Regions from separate parts of the Vibrio sp. KUL70 genome, predicted to be linked through region 1. Evidence: riboswitches for the same ligand, from Rfam matches in the RefSeq annotation. Region 1 holds a riboswitch; the other holds the start of a gene.
What was found. Region 1 has a riboswitch for lysine ahead of lysC (lysine-sensitive aspartokinase 3). Riboswitches for the same ligand answer to the same signal wherever they lie in the genome.
Positions count from the first base shown of each region.

Region 2: it holds a riboswitch for lysine, as region 1 does, so the genes downstream of both, AC6I7V_RS08370 (Na+/H+ antiporter NhaC family protein) here and lysC (lysine-sensitive aspartokinase 3) in region 1, are expected to answer to the same signal.

Region 1 covers NZ_AP045834.1:302,875-310,233, forward strand. Annotated here, with positions in the region: gene metH (methionine synthase) at 1-1,134, shown strand, start outside; gene lysC (lysine-sensitive aspartokinase 3) at 1,197-2,570, opposite strand; lysine riboswitch at 2,678-2,855, opposite strand; gene AC6I7V_RS01445 (pyridoxal-phosphate-dependent aminotransferase family protein) at 3,032-4,171, shown strand; gene AC6I7V_RS01450 (PglL family O-oligosaccharyltransferase) at 4,235-6,010, opposite strand; gene uvrA (excinuclease ABC subunit UvrA) at 6,106-7,359, opposite strand, start outside.
Region 2 covers NZ_AP045834.1:1,926,824-1,934,182, reverse strand. Annotated here, with positions in the region: gene purB (adenylosuccinate lyase) at 1-399, opposite strand, end outside; gene hflD (high frequency lysogenization protein HflD) at 542-1,159, opposite strand; gene mnmA (tRNA 2-thiouridine(34) synthase MnmA) at 1,203-2,339, opposite strand; gene AC6I7V_RS08385 (hypothetical protein) at 2,545-2,814, shown strand; gene AC6I7V_RS08380 (inosine/guanosine kinase) at 2,917-4,221, shown strand; gene AC6I7V_RS08375 (H-NS family histone-like protein) at 4,760-5,170, opposite strand; lysine riboswitch at 5,535-5,712, shown strand; gene AC6I7V_RS08370 (Na+/H+ antiporter NhaC family protein) at 5,828-7,359, shown strand, end outside.

The DNA of each region.
Region 1 (7,359 bases):
CAGAACTACAAGAACCCAGTGGTGTATGTAAACAACGCATCACGAGCGGTTGGGGTATGTACTTCTCTATTATCTGATGAGCTTCGCCCGGCGTTTGTTGAGAAGCTAGATTTGGACTACGAGCGTGTCCGCGATCAGCACAATCGCAAGAAGCCTCGCACTAAGCCGGTAACGTTAGAGCAAGCTCGAGCGAATAAAGTGGCTATTGATTGGGAAAGCTATACGCCGCCAGCTCCAGCTAAGCCGGGTGTGCATGTTTATGATGACTTTGATGTAGCAACCTTGCGTCGTTACATTGATTGGACTCCGTTCTTCATGACTTGGTCACTAGTGGGCAAATACCCTGCCATTCTTGAACATGAGGAAGTGGGCGAAGAGGCAAAGCGTCTATTTAAAGACGCCAATGACCTGCTTGATCGAGTTGAACGTGAGGGCTTACTTAAAGCTCGTGGTATGTGTGCGCTGTTCCCTGCGGCAAGCGTTGGTGATGATATTGAAGTTTATACTGATGAATCACGCACTGAGGTGGCTAAGGTTCTTCATAACCTACGTCAGCAAACAGAAAAGCCAAGAGGTTTTAACTACTGTCTGTCTGATTACATTGCACCAAAAGAGTCAGGTAAGAAAGATTGGATCGGTGCCTTTGCCGTAACAGGTGGCATTGGAGAGCGTGAGCTTGCTGATGAATACAAAGCGGCGGGCGATGACTACAATGCCATCATGATTCAAGCGGTCGCTGACCGACTTGCTGAAGCATTTGCCGAGTACTTACATGAGCAAGTACGTAAAGATATCTGGGGCTACTCCGCCGATGAAAACCTATCGAATGATGAGTTGATTCGTGAGAAGTACCAAGGTATTCGTCCAGCACCGGGTTATCCTGCATGTCCTGAGCATACAGAAAAAGGCTCATTGTGGGAGCTACTGAAAGTGGAAGAGACGATCGATATGTCTTTGACGAGCAGTTACGCGATGTGGCCAGGTGCATCAGTATCGGGTTGGTATTTCTCTCACCCTGATTCACGTTACTTTGCCATTGCTCAGATTCAGCAAGATCAAGTAGATAGCTACGCTGATCGCAAGGGCTGGGATGCGCTGGAAGCTGAGAAGTGGTTAGGTCCAAACATTAACTAAGATCGACTAGAAAGTGAAAGGGTTGCCATTGCGCAACCCTTTTTTGTATCTGTTTGAATGTATTACTCTTGCTCAAACAACTCTTGGTGGAGTTTCTGAATTGCCGAGCGAGAAACTGACTCATGCACAAGGAAACAAAGGTTGTGTGGGCTTGCTCCGTAGCAGATCATACGCAAGTTAAAGTCTTCAAGAGTGCTGAATACCTGTTTTGCATAGCCTTTGCTCTCACTCATATTGTTACCGATAAGTGCCACAAGGCATAGGTTGTGTTCAACTTCTACTGTACATAGCTCTTCAAGCTCTTTGCGTACAACTTCAGGCAATTCCGGAGCACCACCAGAAGTGTCTGTCTGATCGAGCGTCAGAGAGACACTGATCTCTGACGTTGTAATAAGATCGACAGAGATCTTATGCTTAGCGAGGATTTCAAATACTTTTGCTAGGAAGCCGTATGCGTGGAACATGTTCGCACTGCGCAGTGTGACCATAGTTTGGTTACAACGAAGGGCAAGAGCTCTGAACAGTGGCGAACTCTCAACTTGTTGACGAATCCAAGTACCGCCTTTTTCAGGTTCTTTAGATGACCCGACAAAGACAGGAATTTTATGACGTAGCGCTGGCACCAATGTAGAAGGGTGCAAGATCTTAGCGCCAAAGTTCGCCATCTCAGAGGCTTCACTGAAGCTGATCTCTGGAATTGGTGAAGCTTTAGGGGCGATACGAGGATCTGTGGTGTAGATCCCCGGGACATCAGTCCAAATCTCTAGACCAGAAGCTAATACTGACTCTGCAATGAGTGCTGCTGAATAGTCGCTTCCGCCACGACCGAGTGTGGTTGTATTGCCTTCATCGTCCGCACCAATAAAACCTTGAGTGATCACGACATGCTCTCGGCATAGAGGAATCAGTTTCTCTTGAGCAAGCTGAGAGATCTGCTCCAGTTGAGGCTCTGCTTTGCCGTAAGCGTCATTGGTACGCAACACTTCTCTAATATCAAATCTGACTGCGGATACGCCACGCTCTCGAAGAATTTGCGCAAAAAGGTGGGTCGACATTAGCTCACCACACGCCACTAGATGGTCAGTTAACTTGGCACTGGAGTGAAAAGATGCAGCTTCTGCAGCACTGGCAACGTTGTCCAAAATCGCATGGATCTCTTTCTCGACACTCATAGGCTCTGCGAGTTGATCCAAAATCGCGTGATGAATATCGGTTAGTTGACTCATTAACTCTTGGCGGCGGGCTTGGTCTTGTACACCGTTTGCCAGTTCAACTAAAAGATTGGTGACGCCTGAACACGCACTGCTGACAACAAGCTTGGTATTTGGGTTATTCTCAATAATGGCTGCACAGCGACTCATTGCTTCAAAGTTAGCAACGCTTGTCCCACCGAATTTGGCGACATTAAAAGAACCAGCTACATTAGATGCGCTCACGATAAATCTCCCGACTTCCTAAAATAAAAATTACTGTTGGTAATCCAACGTCCAATGTTTTGAAGAGAGGGTTTAGAGCAAAAAGAGAGGTGTGTATTTGAATTGTAAACCTCAGAAGCTCCTCATCATATTGGAATGATGACAGTTAATGGGATTCAGCCCAATTAACCGATAACAGAAACCCGACATGTTTCAGTTACCTCGGCACTGCTCCCCCTGAATGCTCTGTATTGGAAATGTGGTTCCACAAAACATCTACCTGGGCAGTGCTCCTCTTCTGCTTGATAGCTGATTTATTGAACGTGTTTGCGGTAAGAATGTCAATCGATAACTCAAGATAAAGTGAAAATAAATTTAACAATTCTGTGACACTGGTTTGACCTCGAGACTTTCGACTAATTGCTGAGGTTGTAGATTTGCTTTAGTGTGGAAGGTTGATGTCATAAACATAAAGGATAATTATGTCGAACCTGCACACAACCTCAATCGCTGAAAGCTTCTTTCCTCCTCATCGCACGTTAATGGGGCCAGGGCCTTCTGATATTTCCCCACGAGTGCTACAGGCGCTGAGTCGTCCTACTATCGGTCACTTAGATCCTCTGTTTATCAATATGATGGATGAAGTGAAACAGCTACTAAAGTACGCCTTCCAAACGGAAAACGAGTTTACGATTGCGGTTTCAGCACCGGGTAGTGCAGGTATGGAAACCTGCTTCGTCAATCTGATTGAACCTGGCGAAAAAGTGATTGTGTGCCGTAATGGTGTATTTGGTGAGCGAATGCGTGAAAACGTAGTTCGCTGTGGTGGCGAAGCTATTTTGGTTGATGATGAGTGGGGGAAACCTGTATCGGTCGATAAGGTGGAGCAAGCACTCACTGAGCACCCAGATGCGGTCGCGGTTGCGTTTGTTCACGCAGAAACATCAACGGGCGCCCTTACAGATGCGGAAGCGATTTCTCAGGTTGCTCGTCGTTTTGACGCACTAACCATCGTGGATGCTGTGACTTCATTGGGTGGTGTCCCGCTGCTGGTGGACGAATGGCAGTTAGATGCCGTCTATTCGGGTAGTCAGAAGTGTTTATCTTGTGTTCCGGGTCTTTCGCCAGTGACGTTTTCGCAAAAGGCGGTAGAGAAGATGAAAGCGCGTCAATCGCCGGTGCAGAGTTGGTTCTTAGATCAGAGTTTGGTACTGGGGTACTGGAGTGGTGAAGGAAAGCGTAGCTACCACCATACTGCACCGGTAAATAGCCTGTACGCTTTGCATGAGTCATTGGTGATTCTACGCAATGAAGGGTTAGAGAATGCTTGGGAGCGTCATCAATCAGCGCATCGTGAGTTAAAGGCAGGGCTTGAATCGCTGGGTCTAAGCTTTGTGGTTGAAGAGGGAAGTCGACTACCGCAATTGAACGCGGTGTATTTCCCTGAAGGGATTGATGAAGCGGCGGTTCGAACACGACTGCTTGAAGAGTACAACCTAGAGATTGGCGCAGGTCTTGGCGCATTAGCCGGGAAAGCGTGGCGAATTGGCTTAATGGGTTATGGTGCTCGCAAAGAGAATGTTGCTTTGTGTTTGAAAGCTCTGGCGGATGTTTTGAAGTAAACAGAGTGACTCATTGATTTGAAAGGCGAACGAATCATCTCGTTCGCCTTTTTTATTGCGTTGCTATTGAGCGCCGCTTTGAGCTGATGATGTCGATGATTTTACCTGTGATGGGCGCTGGTACTGCACCGTTGAAAAATCTCGATTAGGGAACAGGAATTGCGCTTCGCTACGAATCTGCTCTGCTTTGCTTTCGTCCCCTAAGCCTTGGTAAGCCAAGATCAGGTTGTTGTAAAACGCAGGTCGAGGCTTCGACTTGATGATATTCAAAGACCAATCGATATACGGCTGAATCAGCTTCGGATCTTCTTGATAGAGTCCGATATTGAGATAAGTACTGTAGATATCCCAATCGTAACGATCTTTCCAAACTACAGGGTTCGAAACCTCTTTTAGAATGTCCGGATTTTTAGGCTGAGACTTCTCAAACTTGGTCAATACATAGTTGGTATGCAGGGCACTTAACATATAAAAGCTGACAAGAATAGGCACAACCAAGCTCGTTACTCTAAACAACGTCTTACTGATAACGCTAAATCCCTTTTGGTAATGCTGGGAAGTGCGTTGATCTACCCAGTAAAGGAGCACGATAAAGGTGATCCAGTGAATCGCTGAGTGGTAAAACGGGTACTCAAGTTGTGAGTGTAAAACGATTGGAATAAACAACGCGAACAGTGCGAGCCGCGTTCCTTTTGTTGCAGTGGTTATCCGACCTGCGACTAAAGCCGCTGCAAGCAGAATACCGATAATAGGCACGATACCGCCTTCGACGCCCCAAAATAACAACTCATTGTGTGGATGGTCCATCGCTGGAAGGCCAGGGTGATAGTTGGGATTAAGTTGATGTTGACGTGCTGTATAGAGTGTATATTCAGACTCAAACTTACCATAGCCGTAACCCGAAAATGGCTTTTCCACCATCATGTCTAGGGCTTGTGGGAAAGTATAGGCGCGAGCACTTTCTAAATGCGTGCGCTTGCTGGCTAAGCTATCCGCTGCTTGTAAGTTGATGATAGCGAAACCGGCAATCAGCCCAAGTACGACAGAACCACACCAGCCGTAAAAACGTTTCTTGGTCGAAAATTTGTAAAGGTATGGCAGGATAAGGACAAAGCTTAGCACGCTGGCTAGCCAACCCGTTCTGGATGCGATGATGATCAGCAGTGGTACTGTGATCGCTGGCATCAGATAAAGCAGAAATGATTCACTCAGTTTGAGGTTGTACTTGGTTGGTTGTCTTGCCAGTAGATAAGCAGAAAGTACAAACCCAGTTGCGAGAAAACTTGCCATCACATTTGGTTGTTGAAAAATACCATAAGGACGGTTGGTTTTGGTGTTGTAACCAAACATATTGCCCGCTTCTAAGAAAAAGTACTGGAAGTAACCAAACAGAGCTTGAAGCATCACGGCAAGTACAATGAACCACAGTAAGCGCTGCTTGTGTTTGTTACTGAATTTGAACTGCTGAAGAAGAACAAACAACGCGAAACCAGTCCATAGTCCAAGTAAGCGACCTGAAGCTCCGGAAAGTGCAGCATTACTGTATAAAACTGGCACGGTAAGAATTATGCAGCTAATCAGAAGCCCAATAGTGAGCTTTGAGTATTTGATGACACGGTTATTGGCCATTTGATAAAAGCCAATTGCCAGAGTAAAGCTCAAGGCAAGCCATGTGGTTGGGTTGAAGGAGAGCGCTAGGCCTGATCCACCAGGGTTGGGCATAAAAAAGTGCATAGCGATGAGAAAGACAACAGCCAAAGAAACCAAAAAGGGCTTATTGAGCGGAAGTTGCGTCACTTGAGCCTCAAGCTGTGTACCACTGGTGTGTATTGTCGCCATAGATCCTTAACCTTATAAAAACGGGGCTTGTCCACATAGAACAAGCCCCGATACTGTAACACTTTTCGTCTTATTCGCTGAGCGCTATTGTAGACCTATTTCATAGTTAACATAGGCTTAAGAAAACGAGCGGTGTGAGAACCTTCGACTAATGCCACATCTTCTGGTGTACCAGCGGCAATAATTTCACCACCACCTTGGCCACCCTCTGGGCCAAGATCGATGATCCAGTCTGCGGTTTTAATCACATCCAAGTTGTGTTCGATGACTACGACGGTATTTCCGTGGTCACGCAGACGGTGTAGAACGGTCAATAGCTGTTGGATATCGTGGAAGTGTAGGCCTGTGGTCGGTTCATCTAGGATATAAAGAGTCTTACCGGTATCACGTTTAGATAGTTCACGAGCCAGTTTAACACGCTGCGCTTCACCACCAGACAGCGTTGTCGCGGCTTGTCCGAGTCGAATATATGACAAGCCCACGTCCATTAATGTTTGGAGCTTGCGTGCGATCACTGGAACTGGGTTAAAGAATTCGCGAGCATCTTCGACCGTCATCTCTAACACTTCATCGATGGTCTTGCCTTTGTAGCGTACTTCCAACGTTTCACGGTTATAGCGTTTCCCTTTACATACATCACAAGGAACGTATACATCTGGTAAGAAGTGCATTTCTACTTTAATAACCCCATCACCCTGGCAAGCTTCACAGCGTCCACCTCGAACGTTGAAGCTAAAGCGGCCCGGCTTGTAACCACGAGAACGCGCTTCTTGTGTACCCGAAAACAGTTCACGAATCGGTGTGAAGATACCAGTATAGGTTGCAGGGTTAGAGCGTGGGGTGCGTCCAATTGGGCTTTGGTCGATATCGATAACCTTATCGAAATGCTCTAAGCCTTTTATCTTCTTATATGGTGCTGGTACTGCCGTGGTTGCGCCGTTAAGTTGCGTGTGGGCTATCTTAAAGAAAGTATCGTTAATCAGGGTCGATTTTCCTGAACCTGACACGCCTGTAATACAGCTGAACAGACCGACAGGGATTGTCGCTGTCACCTCTTTAAGGTTGTTGCCAGTTGCGCCAATTAGCTCTACGACTTTCTTCTTGTCGATTGGAGTACGCTCTTTTGGTACGGCAATTTCTTTTACGCCGCTTAGGTACTGACCAGTTAAAGAGTTTGGATTGTCGATGATCTCTTGCATGGTGCCTTCGGCTACAACATTGCCACCATGAACACCAGCGCCCGGGCCAATATCAATCACGTGATCGGCGCAACGAATCGCATCTTCATCATGCTCTACCACCAATACCGTGTTACCAAGATCGCGAAGGTGTACGAGAGTCTGTAGTAG
Region 2 (7,359 bases), 1.5 Mb from region 1:
TAGAGCATGAGACGTGTTGTTGATGTCTTCTGAAGTACAAGCGAAGTGGATGAACTCGTTTACAGCGTGAAGCTCAGGAACACCAGCTACTTTCTCTTTAAGGAAGTACTCAACCGCTTTAACGTCGTGGTTAGTTGTGCGCTCGATCTCTTTGATGCGTGCTGCATCTTCTTCAGAGAAGTTTGCTGCTAGTTCATCTAGAAACTTGTTTGCTTCTGCACTGAATGCCGGTACTTCTGCGATTGCGTCTGTTGCCGCAAGCTTTTGTAGCCAACGAATTTCAACGATAGAGCGGTACTTTAGTAGACCAAACTCACTAAAGATGCTGCGAAGTGCAGTTGTCTTGCTTCCGTAACGGCCGTCTACTGGTGAAACAGCAGTCAATGCTGACAGTTCCATGGTGTTCTCCTGAATTGAGTTTCTAAATTTTGTGAGCTTTATACCAGTAACTTTGCAGTTTGTCACGCACATTGCGCAAACGTTTGCGTGAGGCTTGTTTTGGTACAAAGAATAAGCTCGCGACAGTGCGCGAGCTGGTGTATTACATTCTTGCTAAGAGGATTTGAGCTTGCTCAACCATCTTCTTGCGTCCGAAGATTAGGTGGCGACGCTTGCCTCCTACTTGACGCCAAAGAACGGCACTGCGGATCCCAGAAAGAAGCAGGGCACGTACTTTGTGTTGATTTGATGTCTGTTGAAGGACTGCAGGTGTACCTGAAACCTGAATGCGTGGACCAATAGGGCTCACCACATCAAGATAGATACTCGCTAGGTTGCTTATCATCTGATCATCAAAAAGATCAAAGTGTTCAGCTTGGCGTTCCGCGGTTTGAATGCGGTCACCCAATTGAGACATTGCGTCATTGCGACCTGACAGCTTACGCTCTAGTGCCATCAAACTAATGATGTAACGCGTGATGTCGCTGCCTGCAGGAGTACTATCGATACCTTTTACTAGGCACTCTAAACCAAGCTTTAAGTTGGATTCGCGGCCAAATACACCCACAGTATTTGCTGGGTTGGTATTTAAGATCGCACTCAGCGAAGCTTCAAAGGCATCTTTATCACAATAGCCGTCTTTTGCTACCTGTTGAACCAAAGCGACTGCTTGGCAGATTCCAGCGAAAGCGATTGTACGGTCATAAAGTGTGTTGGCCACGTAGTAACTCCTAGTTGTCTTCTATCGTTTGTCGTTCGATCAATTAGATGCGTTTTTCGATGATGCCACCACCAAGACAAACTTCGCCTTGATAGAATACTGCTGACTGACCTGGAGTCACTGCAATTTGCGGCTCGTCGAAGATAACCTTGATGTTCTCATCGTCAATTGGAATGATTGTACAAGGAATATCTGTTTGGCGGTAACGAGTTTTTACTGTGCACTTCAAAACATCAGTAATTGGTGCGCGGTCTACCCAGTGCAGTTGCGACGCAATTAAACCTTCCGATTTTAGAAGAGGGTGGTCTTTACCTTGTACTGCAATCAATACGTTACGCTTAAGGTCTTTCTCACCAACAAACCATGGAGCTTCGTTGCCGCCTCCGCCTTTGGTACCACCAATATGCAGACCTTTACGTTGACCTAGTGTGTGGTACATCAGACCGTTGTGCTTACCAATCACTTTGCCTTCTGGTGTTTCAATGTCACCTGGCTGTGCTGGTAGGTATTTACCTAGAAACTCAGTGAATTTACGTTCACCGATGAAGCAGATACCTGTTGAATCTTTCTTCTTCGCAGTAATAAGACCTTGCTCTTCTGCGATCTTACGTACTTCTGGCTTTTCTAACTCACCTACAGGAAATAGGCTGCGCGCAACTTGGTCTGAGCTAAGCGTATATAGGAAGTAGCTTTGGTCCTTGTTGCTGTCTAGACCACGAAGCATTTCAGGCTTTTTACCTGCATCTAGCTCTTCTTGAGTTGGGAAAGTACGACGAACATAGTGACCCATTGCAATGTAGTCTGCGTCTAGTACTTCATCCGCAAATTCAAGGAAGGCTTTGAATTTGATCTCTTTGTTACAAAGAATGTCTGGGTTTGGCGTACGACCTGCTTTGTATTCTGCAAGGAAGTATTCGAATACGTTGTCCCAGTATTCTGCAGCAAAGTTAATGGTGTGAAGGTGGATACCTAACTTGTCACAAACCGCTTGCGCATCCGCAAGATCTTCAGCTGCCGTACAGTACTCTTCGTTATCGTCTTCTTCCCAGTTTTTCATGAAAAGGCCTTCTACCTGATAGCCTTGTTGCTGGAGAAGATACGCCGAAACTGACGAATCTACACCGCCGGACATACCGACAATTACTTTCTTTTGGCTGTTTCCAGAGCTGATATCTGACATGTCTAAACACCGTTACTATTACTTGGTCGCAGATTCTAACAGAAAGAGAAACAACGTGACAGATCCGAGACCGGAATCACAGTTTCTTTTGTACAAGAAGTGAGCTTGTATTTCGTTAGGAACCTGATGAAAGCGAAGCGAGTCGCTAGGATGTCAGACCTATATGTGGCATAGTCGCTGAAAATCCAAGACCTGAGATGAAAAAATGTCTGAACAAGATGAATTTATGCAAGAAGAGCAGTTGATTGAGATTATTGAAAATCAGCTAGAAGACGGACAACCGATTAAGGTGAAAGAGACTTTAATGCGTTTGATGATGACCGGGCACTCTCGTGAAGATGCGATTGCAGCGATGGCATGTGCACTTGCCATCGAAGTATTTGATGTCATGAAGAACAACGCTGAATTTAACCAAAAGCGTTACGCAGAACATCTGGATATGCTGCCAGATCTAAGCTTTATGGAAGGCGAATAAAAAAATACCCATGCAAACGTTTGCTATAGTTTGAGTGATTGCCGCGCTAAATATAGCGCGGTAGAATCCGCCCCCTATTTCCCCTTGACTTAGACTAGCCTTATGAAATTTCCTGGACAACGTAAATCAAAGCACTATTTTCCGGTTCATGCTCGTGACCCATTAGTGAGCCAATCTCAAAACAGCAAGAAGATGTCTCGCACTCATATTATTGGTATTGACCAAACTTTGGTGGATATCGAAGCGAAAGTGAGTTCAGAATTAATTGAAAAGTATGGTTTAAGTAAAGGTCATTCTCTCGTTATCAATGACGAAGCTGCAGAGTCTCTATACCAAGAGCTAAAAGAGCAGTGTCTGATTACTAATGAATACGCTGGTGGCACCATTGGTAACACGCTACACAACTACTCAGTGTTAGCAGATGACCGCTCAACGCTATTGGGTGTAATGAGCCAAGATATCAAAATCGGCAGCTACGGTTACCGTTACCTATGTAACACATCAAGCAGAATGGATCTGAACCATTTACAAGGGGTAGATGGCGCAATCGGTCGTTGCTTTGCTTTGATCACTGAAGATGGTGAACGCACCTTTGCAATCAGCGAAGGTCAAATGAACCAGTTAAATCCAGACAGCATTCCAGAGAAGATTTTTAAAAGTGCTTCTGCGTTAGTTCTTACCGCATACCTTGTTCGTTGTAAGCCAGGCGACCCTATGCCTGAAGCGACAATGAAAGCGATTGAGTACGCGAAGAAATACGATGTGCCAGTGGTACTGACGCTAGGTACTAAGTTCGTTATTCAAGATGACCCTGAGTTTTGGAAAGACTTCTTAGAGCAACATGTAACGGTTGTTGCGATGAATGAAGATGAAGCCGAAGCCCTAACAGGTGAAAGCGATCCTCTCGCTGCTTCAGATAAAACTTTGGATTGGGTAGATTTGGTTCTATGTACCGCAGGTCCAGTAGGTCTGTTTATGGCTGGTTATACAGAAGAGTCTGCGAAGCGCGAAACGACCTTACCGTTGCTACCGGGTTCTATTGCTGAATTCAACCGTTTTGAATTCAGTCGCCCTGCGCATAAAGCGTTGTGTGAATCTCCTATTAAAGTTTACTCGCATATCGCCCCTTACATGGGTGGTCCTGAGAAAATTAAGAACACCAATGGTGCGGGTGATGCTGCGTTATCTGCGTTGCTACACGATATGGCTGCAAATAAGTACCATAAAGAGAACGTACCAAATTCAAGTAAGCATCAGCACTCATTTTTGACTTACTCTTCATTCTCACAGGTATGTAAATATTCAAACCGTGCGAGTTATGAGGTGTTAGTTCAGCACTCTCCACGTTTATCTCGCGGTCTTCCTGAACGTGAAGACAGTTTAGAAGAAGCATACTGGGAGCGTTAACCCCTCACGGTTGAACAACAAATTTTCTAAAAACCTCAAATCCAGTTTGAGGTTTTTTTATTCTATTAATCATGGCACGTTAGATTGAGATTTCGAAACGTTGGAACCCAATTGATTAATAGCAATAGCAGCTGATAGTGATTATTTATGTAGACACTGTCATACAGATCTTAACAAGAACACTTCAATATACTATATGCATAAAGCCGCGATGATTATCATTTGCGTGTATATACATAAAAATAATGAGACTATTACACAGCAGCGCTTGCTATTGACGATCTTATTATTCAATGTTTCTGAATGGAATAACATTCACAGGTATATACTTTGGTATTAGATTCTATAAATGCCTGAATTTGAGCCAGTGAAATTGGTTGTTGTCACTCTGTTTATTCTGAGCTCAGGCGCGCGAGTAGCAAGAGTTGGGGGATTGTTGCTACTGTTTTTAGGACTAGTGTGTGATTGATAGTTAGTACAGATAAAAATAAAGGCCTATCTAAGTAGGCCTTTATTATATGAGTTTGAATGCTAATAATTAGATAGCGAAATCTTCTAGAGATTTACCAGCATCAAGTTGTTGTTGGATCGCTGAAGGTGTACGACCTTGACCAGTCCAAGTTTTCTCTTGACCGTTTGCATCAACATATTTGTATTTAGCAGGACGTGGTGCACGTTTAGATTTAGCGCCTTTAGCTTTTGACTCACCAGAAAGAGCCGCGATTAGATCTGCAACGTCGATGCCATCTTTAGCGATTTGATCAGCGATAGCCGCTAGTTTTGCTTCTTGTTCTGCACGAGCAGCACGTTCTTCAGCTTCAGCTTCTTGACGCTCTTGCACAACGATAGTCAGTTTGTCTAGTGCTTCTTCTAGTTGCTCAAGAGTTAATTCACGTGAGAATGCACGAAGGCTACGGATATTTAATAGAGTTTTTGTTAATTCAGACATGATATTTCCCATCAAGATAAATTAATTAATCCTCTTAATAATAAACAGAGGTATTAAAGAACACAAACAGTATTTCTGTTCAGAATTAATTTAAATATTAAAAAATAGGGGAACTTTCAGAAAAACCGATGAAGTCCCAAGTTTAAGATATAATATGTCTAGTATTAGTCTATAAATGTGATATGTGACTAGTGGAGTAGGTGTGGCGATGTTGTGAGCATCTTGATTACTTTACTAACAAAAAAGTTAGTTTTATCGGAGTGATATGTTGCATTGTCTCTTTTGTTGAGTACAATTGCGGCTACCTGATGCGATGTACTGGTTAAATTGTTGTTAAATCAAACGAACAATAGTTAAAAGTGTTATCGCACGTAGAGGCGCAATTGCAAAAAGTAACTCTCATTGGGGTGATGCCAATGAATGAGAGCGAAAGGTGTAATTGCCGAAGTAAATTGTATATCTAAGCAATTTGCTGGGGTTGTGCTAAATAGGTACAACACTGCCATAGTCTTAATTTTAAACTATGGAGCGCTACTGTAGGGTTGGGTGAAGTGTTCACTTCCCTTTCGCTTAGTTCAACATGAACTTGGTCGTCTGTACCGAGTTTGTCTGCAGTAGATCTCTAGCCAAATAAAAATAAACTGGTTTTTGAAGATCATGAATTTAATAGATTTTGCAACATCACCTTTATCATTGCTGCCGCCGCTTGTGGCATTGAGTCTCGCTATTGTGACTCGTCGCGTTTTAGTTTCTCTTGGTATCGGTATTGTAATGGGGGCTATTTTACTGGCTGATTACTCAGTTGGTAATGCCGCGAACTATGTTGTTACTAAGGTATCGGGTGTTTTCATTGAAGACGGCGGTATCAACACTTGGAACATGAGTATTGTCGGGTTCCTTCTTCTTTTGGGTATGATGACGGCGTTGCTAACGCTATCTGGTGGTACTCGTGCGTTTGCTGAATGGGCACAGTCTCGTGTTAAAAGCAAACGTGGTTCTAAACTATTAGCTGCATTCTTGGGTGTATTCATCTTTGTTGATGATTACTTCAACAGCCTAGCCGTTGGTGCGATCTCTCGTCCTGTAACAGACCGTTTCTATGTATCTCGCGCTAAGCTTGCTTATATTCTAGATTCAACAGCTGCTCCAATGTGTGTGATCATGCCGGCATCTAGCTGGGGTGCATACATCATGACTATCATCGGTGGCATTCTAGTGACTCATGGTATGACCGAGTACTCGGCACTGGGCGCATACATCCGTCTTATCCCAATGAACTTCTACGCAGTATTTGCACTACTTATGGTATTTGCAGTGGCGTGGTTTGGTCTTGATGTAGGCAAAATGCGTGACCACGAAATTGAAGCATCTCAAGGCCGTGGTTTTGAAGGCGACAACGACAGCCAACAAGCTCACGATCTAAATGAAGAGCTAGACATTGAAGAGAGCCAAAACGGTTCTGTGTCTGATCTAATCATGCCTATCGTATCTCTTATCGTGGCGACAGTAGCAGCGATGCTATACACCGGCGGCGCAGCACTGGCAGCTGACGGCCAAGCGTTCAACCTACTAGGTGCGTTTGAAAACACAGATGTCGGTAAGTCTCTTGTCTACGGTGGTATCTTAGGTCTACTTGTTGCCTTAGCAACTGTGGTTAAGCAAAAACTGCCGGTGGCGGAAATTGTTCGTACTATGTGGATTGGTGCTCGCTCAATGTTTGGCGCAATCCTGATCCTTGTATTCGCATGGACAATCGGTTCTGTTATTGGCGACATGAAAACAGGTACCTACCTATCTTCACTAGCGACGGGCAACATAGATTACCATTGGCTACCGGTTATTCTATTCCTACTTGCTGGTCTAATGGCGTTCTCTACTGGTACATCATGGGGTACTTTCGGTATTATGCTACCAATTGCTGGTGACATGGCTGGCGCGACAGACCTAGCACTTATGCTGCCAATGTTAAGTGCGGTACTGGCAGGTTCTGTATTTGGTGACCACTGTTCTCCGATCTCTGACACAACGATTCTCTCTTCAACTGGTGCGCGTTGTAACCACATCGACCACGTAGCAACACAGCTTCCTTACGCGCTGTCTGTGGCTCTAGTATCGTGTGTAGGCTTCATTGTTTTGGGTATGACGGCCTCTGTAGCACTCTCATTCTCAGCAGCAGCACTGACATTCGT